Linked DNA regions of Allocatelliglobosispora scoriae. The protein of the gene in region 1 interacts with the protein of each later gene in a pairwise test. Links are inferred from orthologs where the notes say so. Each region holds a gene or a part of one and is shown on either strand. Other genes may lie near its edges. The genes, in order: ctaD and F4553_RS31265.

The links.
Region 2: the proteins of ctaD (region 1) and F4553_RS31265 interact in binary tests that used the Escherichia coli proteins (3 or more experiments, as listed by UniProt). The link is inferred for Allocatelliglobosispora scoriae from one-to-one orthologs.

Annotation. Positions count from the first base shown.
Region 1 is NZ_JACHMN010000002.1:2,658,179-2,665,159, reverse strand. Bases 2,382-5,303 are described here. They hold ctaD (aa3-type cytochrome oxidase subunit I), read left to right. Parts: upstream 2,382-2,957; coding sequence 2,958-4,649; downstream 4,650-5,303. Other genes in these bases: F4553_RS17505 (isochorismatase family protein), read right to left, coding at 4,794-5,303; F4553_RS17515 (hypothetical protein), read left to right, coding at 2,449-2,787. Outside these bases: F4553_RS17530 (FAD/NAD(P)-dependent oxidoreductase), read left to right, coding at 1-214; F4553_RS17525 (dihydrodipicolinate synthase family protein), read left to right, coding at 211-1,092; F4553_RS17520 (proline racemase family protein), read left to right, coding at 1,085-2,086; more of F4553_RS17505, read right to left, coding at 5,304-5,327; F4553_RS17500 (dimethylarginine dimethylaminohydrolase family protein), read right to left, coding at 5,442-6,284; F4553_RS17495 (MFS transporter), read left to right, coding at 6,343-6,981. UniProt on the Escherichia coli protein: Cytochrome bo(3) ubiquinol oxidase is the terminal enzyme in the aerobic respiratory chain of E.coli that predominates when cells are grown at high aeration.
Region 2 is NZ_JACHMN010000003.1:1,053,978-1,060,934, forward strand. What follows is about bases 2,063-4,960. They hold F4553_RS31265 (pyridoxal phosphate-dependent aminotransferase), read left to right. Parts: upstream 2,063-2,871; coding sequence 2,872-4,050; downstream 4,051-4,960. Other genes in these bases: F4553_RS31260 (APC family permease), read right to left, coding at 2,063-2,486; F4553_RS31270 (carbon-nitrogen hydrolase family protein), read left to right, coding at 4,077-4,874; F4553_RS31275 (hypothetical protein), read right to left, coding at 4,871-4,960. Outside these bases: F4553_RS31250 (GOLPH3/VPS74 family protein), read right to left, coding at 1-95; F4553_RS31255 (acetamidase/formamidase family protein), read right to left, coding at 133-1,101; more of F4553_RS31260, read right to left, coding at 1,107-2,062; more of F4553_RS31275, read right to left, coding at 4,961-5,137; F4553_RS31280 (S-adenosylmethionine:tRNA ribosyltransferase-isomerase), read right to left, coding at 5,170-6,168; F4553_RS31285 (VOC family protein), read right to left, coding at 6,174-6,557; F4553_RS31290 (SDR family NAD(P)-dependent oxidoreductase), read right to left, coding at 6,554-6,957. UniProt on the Escherichia coli protein: Shows aminotransferase activity with methionine and histidine as substrates, and to a lesser extent also with phenylalanine.

The DNA.
Region 1 (6,981 bases):
GTTCGGCGAGGCCAGAGCGGCTGTCGCGGACCTCGGTGTCGACGATCCCCGCTCGCTCAAGCTCGTGACCCGCGTCGGCATGGGCGCCTGCCAGGGGCGGCTCTGCGGCGGTGCCGCCGCCGACCTGCTCGGCGCCGATCCGACCCCTTATCAGCACCGGCCCGTCGCGGTCCCGGTCCCGCTCGCACTCTTCGCCTCAGGAGGACACGAATGAGCCATCAGCCCTGGCACGGCGTACTCGTCGCCATCACCACGCCGTTCCGCGACGACCTCTCGATCGACTTCGACAGGCTGCAGGAGCACGTCGCCTGGCTCGCCGGCAACGGCTGCCACGGCATCGTGCCCAACGGCTCGCTCGGCGAATACCAGACCCTCACCGACGACGAGCGCGCCCGGATCGTCACCGCCGTCGTCGAGGCCGCGCCCGAGGGGGTGTCGGTGGTGCCGGGAGTCGGTGCCTACGGCGGTCACCAGGGCAGGCGGTGGGCGGAGCAGGCGGCTGCGGCAGGCGCGCACGCGGTCATGTCACTACCCCCCAACGGGTACGCCGCCGGCCGCCCCGAGGTGATCGCGCACTACGAGGCCGTGGCGGCTGCCGGGCTGCCCGTCGTCGCCTACAACAACCCCTTCGACACGAAGGTCGACCTGGTCCCGGGGCTGCTCGCCGAGCTTTACGACCGGGACCTGATCGTGGCGGTCAAGGAGTTCTCCGGCGACGTACGCCGACTGCACCAGATCCGTGAACTCGCACCCGGCCTCGACGTGCTCGCCGGTGCCGACGACGTACTCCTGGAGCTGGTCATGCAGGGTGCCGTCGGCTGGATCGCCGGGTTCCCGAACGCGCTGCCCACGCAGTCGGTGGAGCTCTTCGAGCTGTGCCGGGCCGGGGACCTCGATCGGGCACTCCCGCTCTACACCGCTGTCCACGCTGCCTATCGGTGGGATTCGCGGCCGGTGTTCGTACAGGCGATCAAGCTGGGGATGGACCTCGCCGGACGCTATGGCGGACCCTGCCGCCCGCCCAGGCTGCCCCTGCCCGACGACGTCGCGGCGCAGGTCACGGCCGACATGAAGCGAGCCCTGGGTGCGTAGCCGCGCCGTCTATCACGCGGTCAACTCGCACACCGAGGGCATGCCGACGCGGGTGATCACCGGTGGGATCGGCGTGTTCCCCGGCGAGACGATGGCGCAGCGGCGGCTGCACGGCGTCAACGAACGCGATGACCTGCGCAGGCTGCTGATGTTCGAGCCGCGCGGGCACTCGGCGATGTCGGGTGCGATCCTGCAGCCGCCGATCCGGCCGGACGCCGACTGGGGAGTGCTCTTCATCGAGGTCTCCGGCTGGCTGCCGATGTGCGGCCACGGCACGATCGGTGTCGCGACGGTGCTGGTCGAGACCGGGATGGTCGAGGTCGTGGAGCCGGTCACGACGATCCGGCTCGACACGCCGGCCGGGCTCGTCGTCGCGTCCGTCGCGGTCACCGACGGCCGGGCCACCTCGGTCACGCTCCGCAACGTGCCGTCGTTCCTGCACGCCACGGACGTGCCGCTCAGCGTGCCCGGTGTCGGCGATCTCACCGTGGACATCGCCTACGGCGGCAACTTCTACGCCTTCCTCCCCGCAGCCGCGCTCGGCCATCCGGTGACCCCGGCGAACGTGCCCGCGCTGCTCGACCGCGGCCTGAAGATCATCGACGCGATCAACGAGCAGGCCCGCCCGATCCACCCGACCGACCCGGCGATCGACGACTGCCGGCACGTCGTGGCCTACGAGCCCGGTCGCGACGGCGCCGACGCCCGGGCGGTCACGCTCATCCACCCGGGCTGGGTGGACCGGTCGCCCTGCGGCACGGGTACGAGCGCCCGCATGGCGCAACTCCACTTCCGCGGGCACCTCCCGCTGGACACGCCCTTCATCAACGAGAGCGTCCTGGGTACGCGATTCACCGGCCGCCTCGTCGAAGCCACGATGGTCGGTGATCGGCCTGCCGTGGTGCCGACCGTGACCGGGCGGGCGTGGATCACCGGGACCGCTCAGTACCTGCTCGACCCCGAGGACCCCTTCCCGGCCGGGTTCGAGCTGTAGGACCCGTGCCGGCCGCCTCCTCAACAGGGCCTCGGGCGGTCGGCACGGTGAAGGGTGGCCCGGTGGGAGGACCGGGCCACCCTTCATGCCATGGCACGAGGTCGAATAAGGCGCGTTGATCGCGTTGTTTCCGGGAAGTAGTCCCCTCAAGCACTAGGCGAGGGGACTACTTCCCGGAAACAACGCGATCATGGGTGTGGGTGCTGCGGGCGCGTGCTCCTGGCGTACCCACGATGGGGCGCTGGAGGGGGCGCGGCCTGGAGGTGCGCTGGGGGTGCGGGATTTCGACCTGAGGCATAGCCTGTGCGGGCTGTCGGGCATCGACAGTGGCTCATGGAATGATCTTGGGGAGGAAGTTCCTGATGCGCGACATCCAGAACTGGATCGCTTTCATCATGGCCGTGCTCGGCGCTGCGATGGTCGTCGGTGGCGCGGGCGTCATCCTGTTCCGGGCGCTCAAGACCGTGTCGTCCGCCACACCGGAGGAGCCGGTCGGCATCGACCTCGACACCGAGCCGACCGCTCCGGTGGGTTCCAAGCCCGCCCGGACCGCCAGCTTCTTCCGTCGGGTGTGGCGTTCGGCGCAGGCTCTCGACTCGGCGGATCGCCTCATCGCCTGGGGGATTGTGCTGCTCGTGCTGGCTGCGCTCGCCGCGGGTGCGATCGGGTTCAACGTCCAGCTCGGTGTCGGCAACAAGTAGGGGCACTCTGAGTAGCCGACTCGTCTCTCTACGGCGAGTCACACCACCCCACGGTCATGGTCGACCACCGGGGGATTATTCTGCGTCCGAGGTACGCCTGGACTGATCAACTCGCCCGAGAGGGTCGGGGGCGTACCGAGCAGCTGGCAAACAGCCCCAGGAGGCCGCTCGTGACAACCGTCGCACCGAAGCCGATCGTGACCCGGCCCTGGCCGGTTCGCCAGAACACCAAGGGTTCAGCGATCGCTCGGCTGCTGCGCACCACGGACGCGAAGCAGATCGGGCTCATGTACCTGGTCACGTCGTTCGTGTTCTTCATGATCGGCGGCCTGATGGCGCTGCTCATGCGTGGCGAGCTGGCGCAGCCGGGCATGCAGTTCCTGTCGCCGGAGCAGTACAACCAGCTCTTCACGATGCACGGCACGATCATGCTGCTGTTCTTCGCGACGCCGATCGTCTTCGCGTTCGCGAACTTCATCGTGCCGCTGCAGATCGGCGCGCCGGACGTCAGCTTCCCGCGCCTGAACGCCTTCGCCTACTGGCTCTACGCCTTCGGCGGCACGATCGCGATCACCGGTTTCATCACGCCGGGCGGCGCCGCCGACTTCGGCTGGTTCGCCTACGCCCCGCTGAACAGCGCGGTCAACTCGCCCGGCCCCGGTGGCGACCTCTGGATCACGGGTCTCGCGATCTCCGGTCTGGGCACCATCCTCGGCGCCGTCAACATGGTGACCACGATCATCACCCTGCGCGCGCCGGGTATGACGATGTTCCGGATGTCGATCTTCACCTGGAACATCCTCGTCACCAGCCTGCTCGTGCTGATGGTCTTCCCGCTGCTCGCCGCCGCGCTCTTCGCGCTGCTCGCCGACCGGAAGCTCGGGGCGCACGTCTTCGACTCCTCGACCAACGGGCCGATGCTCTGGCAGCACCTCTTCTGGTTCTTCGGACACCCTGAGGTCTACATCGTCGCGTTGCCGTTCTTCGGCATCATCTCCGAGGTCATCCCGGTCTTCAGCCGCAAGCCGATCTTCGGCTACAAGGGCCTCGTCGCCGCCACGCTGATGATCGCGGCACTGTCGATGAGCGTCTGGGCGCACCACATGTTCGCCACCGGCCAGGTGCTGCTGCCGTTCTTCTCGTTCCTGAGCTTCCTCATCGCCGTACCGACAGGCATGAAGTTCTTCAACTGGATCGGCACGATGTGGCGGGGCCAGATCACGTTCGAGACACCGATGCTCTTCGCCATCGGCTTCCTCGTGACCTTCCTCTTCGGCGGCCTCTCCGGCGTGCTGCTCGCGAGCCCGCCGATCGACTTCCACGTGTCGGACTCGTACTTCGTGGTCGCGCACTTCCACTACGTGCTCTTCGGCACGATCGTCTTCGCCGTCTACTCCGGGGTCTACTTCTGGTTCCCGAAGATGTTCGGCCGGATGCTCGACGAGCGCCTCGGCAAGGTCCACTTCTGGCTGACGACGATCGGCTTCCACGGCACCTTCCTGGTCCAGCACTGGCTGGGCACCCAGGGCATGCCGCGCCGCTACGCCGACTACCTGAAGGAGGACGGGTTCACCTTCCTGAACACGTTCTCGACGATCGGCGCCTTCATCCTGGGCGCCTCCACGCTGCCGTTCCTCTACAACGTGTGGAAGTCCTACCGGGCGGGTCGCCTCGTCACGGTGGACGACCCGTGGGGCTTCGGCGCCTCGCTGGAGTGGGCGACGAGCTGCCCGCCGCCGCTGCGCAACTTCGACACGATGCCGCGGATCCGCTCCGAGCGGCCCGCGTTCGACGCGAAGTTCCCGCACCTGGCGGTGGACACCAGTCCCGCACCGAAGGCCGTCTCCGGCTCGAAACACTGACGACGCCGTCACGGAAGCGGGCCTCCCACTGTCGGGAGGCCCGCTTTCTGTTGTCCGTGTGACTGCCTGCGCCGGTCAGGTCGCCGGCGTGGCTGCCGCGGCCGGGCGTTCGGCGTGGCCGGCCGCCGGGCCGGGGCCGAGGGCTCAGGCGATGGCGACACCGGCCGTGCGGAGATCGTCCAGGGCGGTCGCCGTGGTCTCCGGTGCCACTCCGGCGGTCAGCCCGGTCAGGACCGTCGTGGTGAAGCCCTCGGCCGCCGCGTCCAGCGCGGTGGCGCGCACGCAGTAGTCCGTCGCGATGCCGACGACGTCGACCTCGGTGACATCGTGGGTGCGCAGCCAGGCGGCGAGGCCGATCCCGGCGCTGGTGCCCTCGAAGCCGGAGTAGGCCGCGGCGTGCGCGCCCTTGCGGAAGACCGCCTCGATGCGGTCCGTGTCCAGCCCGGGGTGGAACTCCGCGCCGAAGGTCTCCGCCACACAGTGCACCGGCCACTCCTGGAAGTGGGAGCCGGGATCGATGTGGTGATCCTGGGTCGCGACGACATGATCCCAGCCCGCGTCCGGCCTGGCCAGGGCTGCCGAGATGCCCGCCGCGACGGCGGACCCCCCGTCGACGGGCAGCGAACCGCCCTCACAGAAGTCGTTCTGAACGTCCACGATGATCAGCGCTCGTGCCATGCCCTCATGGTAGGCGCGCGGGCGCTCCCAGGCATGATCACGTTGCTTCCCGGAAACAGGCCCTTCCCGACCCGGCGATTCGCCCACTTTCCGGGAAACAACGCGATCTGGCGGCTACGCGCGCCAGAGAGGGCGGGTCAGGCAGGTGGGGCCGCCGTCGCCCTTGGCGAGCTCGCTCGCCGCGACCTCGTGCACCTCGACGCCGTGCTTCGCGAGCGCGGCCGCCGTCTTCGGGTTGCCCTCGAAGATCACAACCACCCCGGGGTGTACGGCGAGCACGTTGCTGCCGAGCGTCGCGTACTCGTCGGGGTCGACGGGGATCGTCGTGATCTCGCGTGCGGCGAGCTCCTGGAGCAGCGCCACCGGCATGATCGGCTCGAAGACGACGGCGAGGTCGTCGGCGACGGGGGAGATGCCCGACATCAGGTGCAGCACGTGCGCGGGCCCCTGGTCATGCGGCATGTCATAGGAGAAGAGCTGCTGGCCCTCGGCGGCGAGAAGGGCCCGCAGCTCCTCGTGGGCCGCCTGGTTGGTGCGGTAGCCCCGCCCGGCGACCGCCACGTTGTCGCCGATCCAGCAGACGTCGCCGCCGTCCATCACCGACGGCGCGGTGAGACTCGCCATGGTCGGCACGCCGAAGCCCTCCAGTGCGGCGGCGAGCTTCGCAGCCTCGCCCTGCCGGCACGGCTTCGCGGACCGGAAGACCACGGTGCCGCCGCCGATGACGAAGACCGAGTCGTAGGCGAAGACCGCATCGACCTCCCCCTCCGTCGCGGGCGCCACCTCGACGGAGACGCCCAGCTCGGTGAGCTTCTCGGCGAACGCCTCGTGCTGCGCGAGGAGGAGCTCGGTGTCCGGCCTCCGCCAGCCGGCCTCGGCCCAGTCGCCGGTGACGGCGGGGCGGCGCAGGGCGGCACGGCGAAGGGGGGCCACGGAGGAGCGAACACCATAGGTCATCCGGTGATCGTAATTCACTTGCCACGATGTCGGACCCGACCGGCATGATAGGGGTGCTATGAGTCTCGCACCTTACCGTCAGGTCCTCGCCGTACCCGGTGTCCGCGCGTTGCTGCTGATCGGGATGCTGGCGCGCATCCCCTCCACGGCCATCGGCATGACGCTGACCCTGCACGTCGCCACCGGTCTGCACCGGTCGTGGGCGGAGGCCGGTCTCGTCACCGCCGCATACACCATCGGCGTCGCCATCGGTTCGCCGCTGATGGGCCGCCTCATCGACCGGCGGGGCATGCGACCGGCGATGCTGCTGACGACACTCGTCCAGCTCGTGGTCTGGTCGACGGCGCCGCACCTGAGCTACCAGCTGCTCGTGCCGGCCGCCCTCGTCGGCGGGCTCCTCTGCATCCCCATCTTCGGCACGATCAGGATCGCGCTCGCGGCGATGGTCCCCGGCGAGCAGCGACGCCCGGCGTACGCGCTGGATTCCATGATCGTCGAGCTCTCCTTCATGGTCGGGCCGGCCCTCGCGGTGCTGCTCGCCACGACGCTCTCGACCGGCACCGGGATCTACCTGCTCGCGGTCGGCCTGGTCGTCTCGGGCGCGACGCTGTTCGTCATGAACCCGGCGACCCGGCCCGAGGGCCAGGAGATCCCCGAGGTGGCGCCGCCGCGCCGGAGCTGGTTCGGCCCGCGCCTC
Region 2 (6,957 bases), on another replicon or contig:
AGCCCGAAGGAGAGCGAGCCCGTGTGGATGCGCGGCTCGCCACGATCGTCGTGCGCGAGCAGGTAGACCTCGTCGCGGAGGGTCAATCGCTGCATGACCGCCGCCTCCCGTGTGTGTCGTAGAGCGATCAGGTCACCCCGCCGCGGCGATCGACCGCAGCCGGGCATGCGTGCCGGCGTAGGCCGCAGCCGGCCCCGGCAGCCATCGTTTGGCGATCTTCGCGAGCATCGTGTAGTTGGGGTCGACCACGTTGCCCGCCGGTGCGGTGCCGGCCTGCGAGAGCAGCTGATAGGCGTCGAGCTGCTCCAAGCCGGTCAGCTCGCCGATCCAGCGCGTCATGTCGGCGTGCGCGATGCGGTAGGCGTCCTCCAGCGGCCGGGCCACCCCGACCGAGATGAGGTATGAGTCGGTCTCGATCCGCGGCCACGGTGTCGCGGTGTTCGGGATGAGGTCGACGACGAGCGTCGTCTCCATCGCCGTCTCGACCGCGGTGCCGCACGCCTCGCCCTCGCCCTGGCGCGCATGGCCGTCGCCGAGGGAGAAGAGGGCGCCGTCGACGTTGACGCCGAGATACAGCGTGGCGCCCGCTCGGATCTCCGGGGTGTCCAGGTTGCCGCCGTGGGAGTCGCAGGTCAGCGTGGAACGGACCTCGAAACCGGCGGGGGCGACGCCGACCGTACCGTGCATGGGGTCGAGCGGGAGCGCGACGGCCTGGTCGCCGCGGGTGGCCCGGAAGTGCACGAGGCCTGCGGCGGTGTCGATGTCGTAGACCCAGACCCGCTCCTCCAGCGGCGGTTGCAGGCTCGCGGTGCGATCCGTCGAGGTGAGCGCGCCGAAGTGCGGGACCGTCGCCGAGACGCCCCAGTCGCGGGCGGGCGTGATCGCCGCGAAGTGCAGCGCCAGGGTGTCGCCGGGCCGCGCTCCCTCGACATGGAAGGGCCCGGTGACGGGGTTGACGAAGGGCAGCGGGCAGACCTGCGACGGCAGATCCTGCGGCCCGCGGACCAGCCCGCCGAAACAGTCCTGTGTGGAGACCCGCAGGATCTCGCCGGGCCGCACGGTGCCGATCGCGGCCCGGCCGCCGAGGGTATAGGCATACATGCCGGTCATTCTGCCCGGCTCATCCCGGCCAGCGTGGGCGACCGCCCGGCCAGGGTCATCCCGATCAGTGCGACGACGCCGAGGATCAGCCAGACCGCGCCGAGCGCCTGCGCCCAGACGCCGGCATTGACGATCACCATGACGAGTACGCCGATCCCGGCGAGCGGCAGCACCAGGTGCGCCAGCAGGTTGCCCGAGCGGTTCCGGATCAGGTAATGCACGATCACCGACAGGTGCAGCACGACGAAGGCGACCATCGCGCCCATGTTGACGAGCCCGACGAGCAGCCCGATGCCGTCGGCCCGGGTCGACATCCACACTCCGACGACGGTGGAGAGCGCGGCGACGAGCAGCGTCGCGTTGGCGGGCACGCCGCGCTTCATCGAGACCGTGGCGAGGAACCTCGGCAGCTGGCGGTCGCGGGCCATCGCGTAGAGCAGCCGCGAGACGGCGACCTGGGCCACGAGCGTGTCGGCGAGCCCCCAGGCGATCGCGGTCGCGGTGGAGGTGAGGTCGGCGAGCCAGGAGACGCCGGTCTGCGCCGCCGCGTCATAGAAGGCGGTGCCGTCGGGGTCGCCCGCCGCGAGCAGCGCCGCCGGGTCGGCGACGAGGAGCGAGGCGACCCAGACCTGCACGATGAAGAGCACCCCGGCGAGGATCAGCGCCAGCTTGATCGCCTTGCCGACCTGTGCGGCGCCGCCCCTCGCCTCCTCGGCGAGCATGGAGATGCCGTCGAAGCCGAGGAACGACAGCACGGCGACGGAGACCGCGCCGAGGATGATCGGCCAGGTGAAGGTCTCGGAGTTGAAGAGCGGGGTGAGGCTCCAGCCGTGGCCCCGGCCGTCGGCGAGCGCCCAGATGCCGATACCGAGGAAGACGGCGAGGACGATCAGCTCGCCGACGATCATCACCTTGGTGAAGAGCGCCGTCATCCGGATGCCGCGCAGGTTGATCAGGGTGTTGGCGAGCACGAATCCGATCAGCCAGAGCCAGACCGGGATGCTCGGCACGGCGGCGTGCATCGCCGTCGCCGCGATGAGGTAGAGCAGGCTGGGCACCAGGATGTAGTCGAGGAAGATCGCCCAGCCGGTGAGGAATCCGGCCGATGCCCCGATGGAGCGCCCGGCGTAGCTGTAGACGCTGCCCGCGAGCGGGAAGGCGCGCAGCATCTGGGTGTAGGAAGCGGCCGTGAGCAGCAGCGCGACCAGCCCCACGGCGTAGGCGAGCACCGGCATCCCGCCCGAGGCGGCGAAGACGGTGCCGAAGATGGCGAAGGGTGCGATCGGCACCATGAAGATCAGTCCATAGAAGACCAGATCGGCCAGGCCCACGCCCCTGCGCAGCTCCTGCTGATAACCGAACCGGCCGAGCACGTCATCCGACACCGTTGCACTCCAGGTCGCGCGATCCGTCGAGGAGCCATCAGGTTGCCGCAGTTTCACCGGGGTGGCAATAAAGCGTTCATTGACAGGACGCCCGGCATTTCCTCGCGAGGGACGGTCGAATAGCTGCTCGAATGCTGTCGGTGCGCCGACAGTGCGCGCCATGAGCTGCTCGGAGCCGGGAGAATACCGTCTGTTCGGATGGGTGTCCGTCTCCGCCGAATGCCGATTGGCAAGGGTCGCACAAGGGTGTCGCAGGGGTCATTGATTAATGTCTCCATACGCGATTCCGTGCTATGTCGTGACGTCGTCCTGGAATCCGGAATTGATGTGGGTGGCATAGCCTTCGGCACCGTCGAAGCTGTCTGCCACCGGCCCGAGCTGTAGCATGTGGCGGGTGACGGATGTGACCAGCAGCAAGCTGCGCGGCCTCGGGACGACGATCTTCGCCGAGATGACTGCCCTGGCCAAGCGCACCGGCGCGGTCAACCTCGGGCAGGGCTTCCCCGACACCGACGGCCCGGCCGGCGTGCTCGCCGCCGCGCGCGACGCCATCTCCGCCGGGCTCAACCAGTATCCGCCGGTCGACGGCCTGCCGGAGCTGAAGTCCGCGATCGCCGCCGCCCGGGCGGACCGCTACGGCCAGGTCTTCGACCCCGACGGCGGCGAGATCATGGTGACCGCCGGTGCGACGGAGGCGATCGCGTCCGTGCTGATCGCGCTCTGCGAGCCCGGCGACGAGGTGGTCGTCTTCGAGCCCTACTACGACAGCTACCTCGCCAACATGGCGATGGCCGGTGCGGTCCGCCGCCCGGTGCAGCTCCGGATGGCCGGCGACCGCTTCGGGTTCGACCCGGCCGAGCTGCGTGCCGCGATCACGCCGAAGACCAGGCTGCTGCTGCTCAACAGCCCGCACAACCCGACCGGCAAGGTCTTCACCGCAGCCGAGCTGACCCTCATCGCCGAGCTCTGCGTCGAGCACGACCTGATCGCCGTCACCGACGAGGTCTACGAGTACCTGACCTTCGACGGCGCCGAGCACATCCCGCTCGCCACGCTGCCGGGCATGCGCGAACGCACGCTGACGATCTCGTCGGCGGGCAAGACCTTCTCCGCGACCGGTTGGAAGATCGGCTGGGTCTGCGGTCCGGCACCGCTCGTCGCCGCCGCGCGCAAGGCGAAGCAGTTCCTCACCTTCGCCGGGGGTACGCCGTTCCAGGCCGCGATCGCCGTCGGGCTGCGTGACGAGCTGGACTGGGTCGCCGCGCTCCGCGCCGATCTGCAGGAGCGCCGCGACCGGCTGCGCAAGGCGCTCACCGCGATGGGTGCGGAGACCTACCCGTGCGAGGGGACCTATTTCCTGCAGATCGACGTCCGCTCGCTGGGTTATGAGGACGGCGTCGAGTTCTGCCGCGATCTCGCCGAGAAGGCCAAGGTGGTGGCGATCCCCGCCCAGGTCTTCTTCGACGATGTCGAGACCGGCCGACGCTATGTCCGCTTCGCCTTCTGCAAGTCGGATGCCGTCCTCGACGAGGGCATCCGCCGACTCGCCACCTTCACCAGCTGATCGCCGAGCCACCGGGAGCCCCTGCCATGCGCGTCGCCGTCTGCCAGCTCAACGCCCGCGATGACCGCGCGGCCAACCTCGCCACCGCCCGCGAGCTGCTCGACCGGGCCGCCGCGCTCGGTGCCGACCTCGCCGTGCTCCCGGAGTACACGGACTACCTCGGCCCCGCGGCGGGCGCGCCGAAGCCGGAGACGCTGACCGGCGATTACGCGGCGTTCTTCGCCGATGCCGCCCGGGAGCTGGGGATGTGGGTGCTCGCGGGGTCGTTCCACGAAGCCAGCGCCGACGGGGAGCGCACGCACAACACCGCGCCGCTCTTCGACCGGTCCGGCGCCCTCGTCACCGCCTACCGGAAGATCCACCTCTATGACGTGGAGATCCCGGGGCGGGTGTCCTTTCTGGAGTCCGCGACGATCGCGCCCGGCGCCGAGACCGTCGTCGCCGACGTCGACGGGGTCCGGGTCGGCTTCTCGATCTGCTACGACCTGCGCTTCCCCGAGCTTTACCGGCGGCTCGCCGTCGAGGGCGGCGCGCAGGTGATCGTGGTCCCGGCGGCCTTCATGGCGCACACCGGCCGCGACCACTGGGAGGTGCTGCTGCGGGCCCGGGCGATCGAGAACCAGTGCTACGTCGTGGCGGCCGGGCAGATCGGCGACCATGACCCCGGCCGCACCTGCTTCGGCCGGAGCATGGTCATCGATCCGTGGGGCACCGTGATCGCGCAGGCCCCGGACACCGTCGGCGTCACCGTCGCGGAGCTGGACCTGGCCCGGCTCACGAAGATCCGCGCGGAGCTGCCCAGCCTCGCCAACCGCCGGCTCTAATCGGTGATGGCCCGGCGCATGGAATAGGTCACGGCGAAGAGGCGGTGCGGCTCGCCGTGCATGAAGATCGTGGTGCGGTCATAGGCCTGCCACCCGGCCGCACCGGCACGGTTGAGGTGGCGCAGGTCGTCGAAGCGCTCATCCGTGCCCCAGCGGCTGGACCCGCCCGGGTAATGGAACGTCGCGTCCCAGTCCATGAACTTGTCGTTGCCCAAGACCCCGGCCGATCGATATTCCAGCCGTGCGTACTCCCATGCGGTCACGGTTGAATCATGCCGCACGTAGGCAAGCGAACTCAATGCGTGAGCAAGAGGTTCAGGTCCCCGAACTCGTGCCACAGATAGCGTTCCCCGATCGCCTCGGCGTAGCACCGTCCCAACAGGTCGTTCCCGGCGATCGCGGCCAGCATCAGCAGGTGCGACGCTCGCGGTTCGTGGAAGCCGGTGAGGAGGCCGTCGACCACGCGTACCCCCTGGTCGGGCGTGACCACCAGGTCGGTCCAGCCGCCGGCGGCCGCGACCGACCCGTCGGCCCGCGCGGCCGTTTCGATCGCGCGGACCGCGGTGGTCCCGACCGCGACGACTCGGCCACCCGCGGCCCTGGCCTGGTTGACGAGGCGCGCGGTGGTCGCACCGACCGAGAACCGCTCCGGGTACGGCCGCTCGTGCGCCTCCGGTGACGCCACACCGGTGTGCAGGGTGATCGGTGCGATGACGACGCCCCGGCTCACCAGCCTCGTGACGAGCGCCTCGGTGAAGGGACGGCTCGCACTCGGCATCTCCGCGCTGCCCGGCTCGATCGCGAAGACGCTGTGATAGGCGGAGATCGGCCATTGGCGCTCCACATAGGAGTAACGAATCGGCCTGCCGTGCCGGGCCAGGTAGGCCGGGACCGACACCGTGTCCAACTCGGCCGCCCAGAGCCGGTCCGAGTAGGCCGCCCGCAACGTCACCGTGGCACCGCCACGCAGCGTGAGCCGCTGCCCGGCGACACCGCCGAGGAACGGCTGCCCGTGCCGGCGCAGCTCGACGAGCCAGGTGCCGTCGGGCTGCAGCGTCGAGACGTGCACGGCGAGCCCCGGCTCGGTCGTCTCCACGGCCGCCGGCATCGTCGCGGAGGTGTTGACGACGAGCACGTCACCCGGGTCGAGCAGCGACGGCAGGTCGGTGAATCGGTGGTGGGAGACGTGATCGGGGGAGCGGCCGACGAGCAGGCGCACCTGGTCGCGGGCGAGACCGCGCGCCTCGGGCGGCTCGTGCGCCTCCAGCTCGGGGTCGAGCGCGAAGTCGAGCATGGTGGTCACGACCGGGCCTCGCTCCAGATGAGGACGGCGTTGCCCGCCGGATCCCGCACGACGAAACCGTAGTGCCCGCGCGGGAACACCACCGCCGGACCGAGATCGCCGCAACTCTTCAAGAGTTGCTCCATCGCGGTGATCGTCTCGTGCAGCGCGTCGACCGCAGCGCGGCTGGGCAGCTCGATCGCGACTCCCGGCGGCGAGCTGGGAGTGCCGGTCTGGACCACCTCGATCCGGCCGCCCTCGCCGACGCCGAAGACCGCGCCCCGCTCGTCCTCGCTCGACCACTCGTCGATGCGGGGCAGGCCCAGCACCTCGCCGTAGAACTCGGCGGCACCGGCGAACTCCGGCACCTCCAGCGGCGCCCACAGGGCCGCGGCGCTCATGCGTCCAGCCAGTCCGCGAGCCGCTGGCGACCGGAGGCCGGACGCTTCGCGAGCAGGTTGAGCAGGCCCGGCGCGACCGTCGACGGCAACGGCCGATCGGAGATGTCCTCGCCGGGAAACGCGTCCTGGTGCATCCGGGTCCGCAGATCGCCGGGGTCGAGCTGCCACACGGCGAGCTCCGGCTCCTCGGCGCCCAGCACCCTGCCGAGCTGCTCCAACGCCGCCTTGCCCGCACCGTAACCACCCCAGCCGGGATAGGCCGCGACGGCTGCGTCGGAGGTGACCAGGACGACCGCGCCGCGCGCCGCCCGCAGCATCGGCGCGGCGAGCTGGGTCAGCGCCAGCGGCGCCAGCACGTTGGTCTCGAAGACGTCGCGCAGGGCCGCGAGCGGCAACTCGG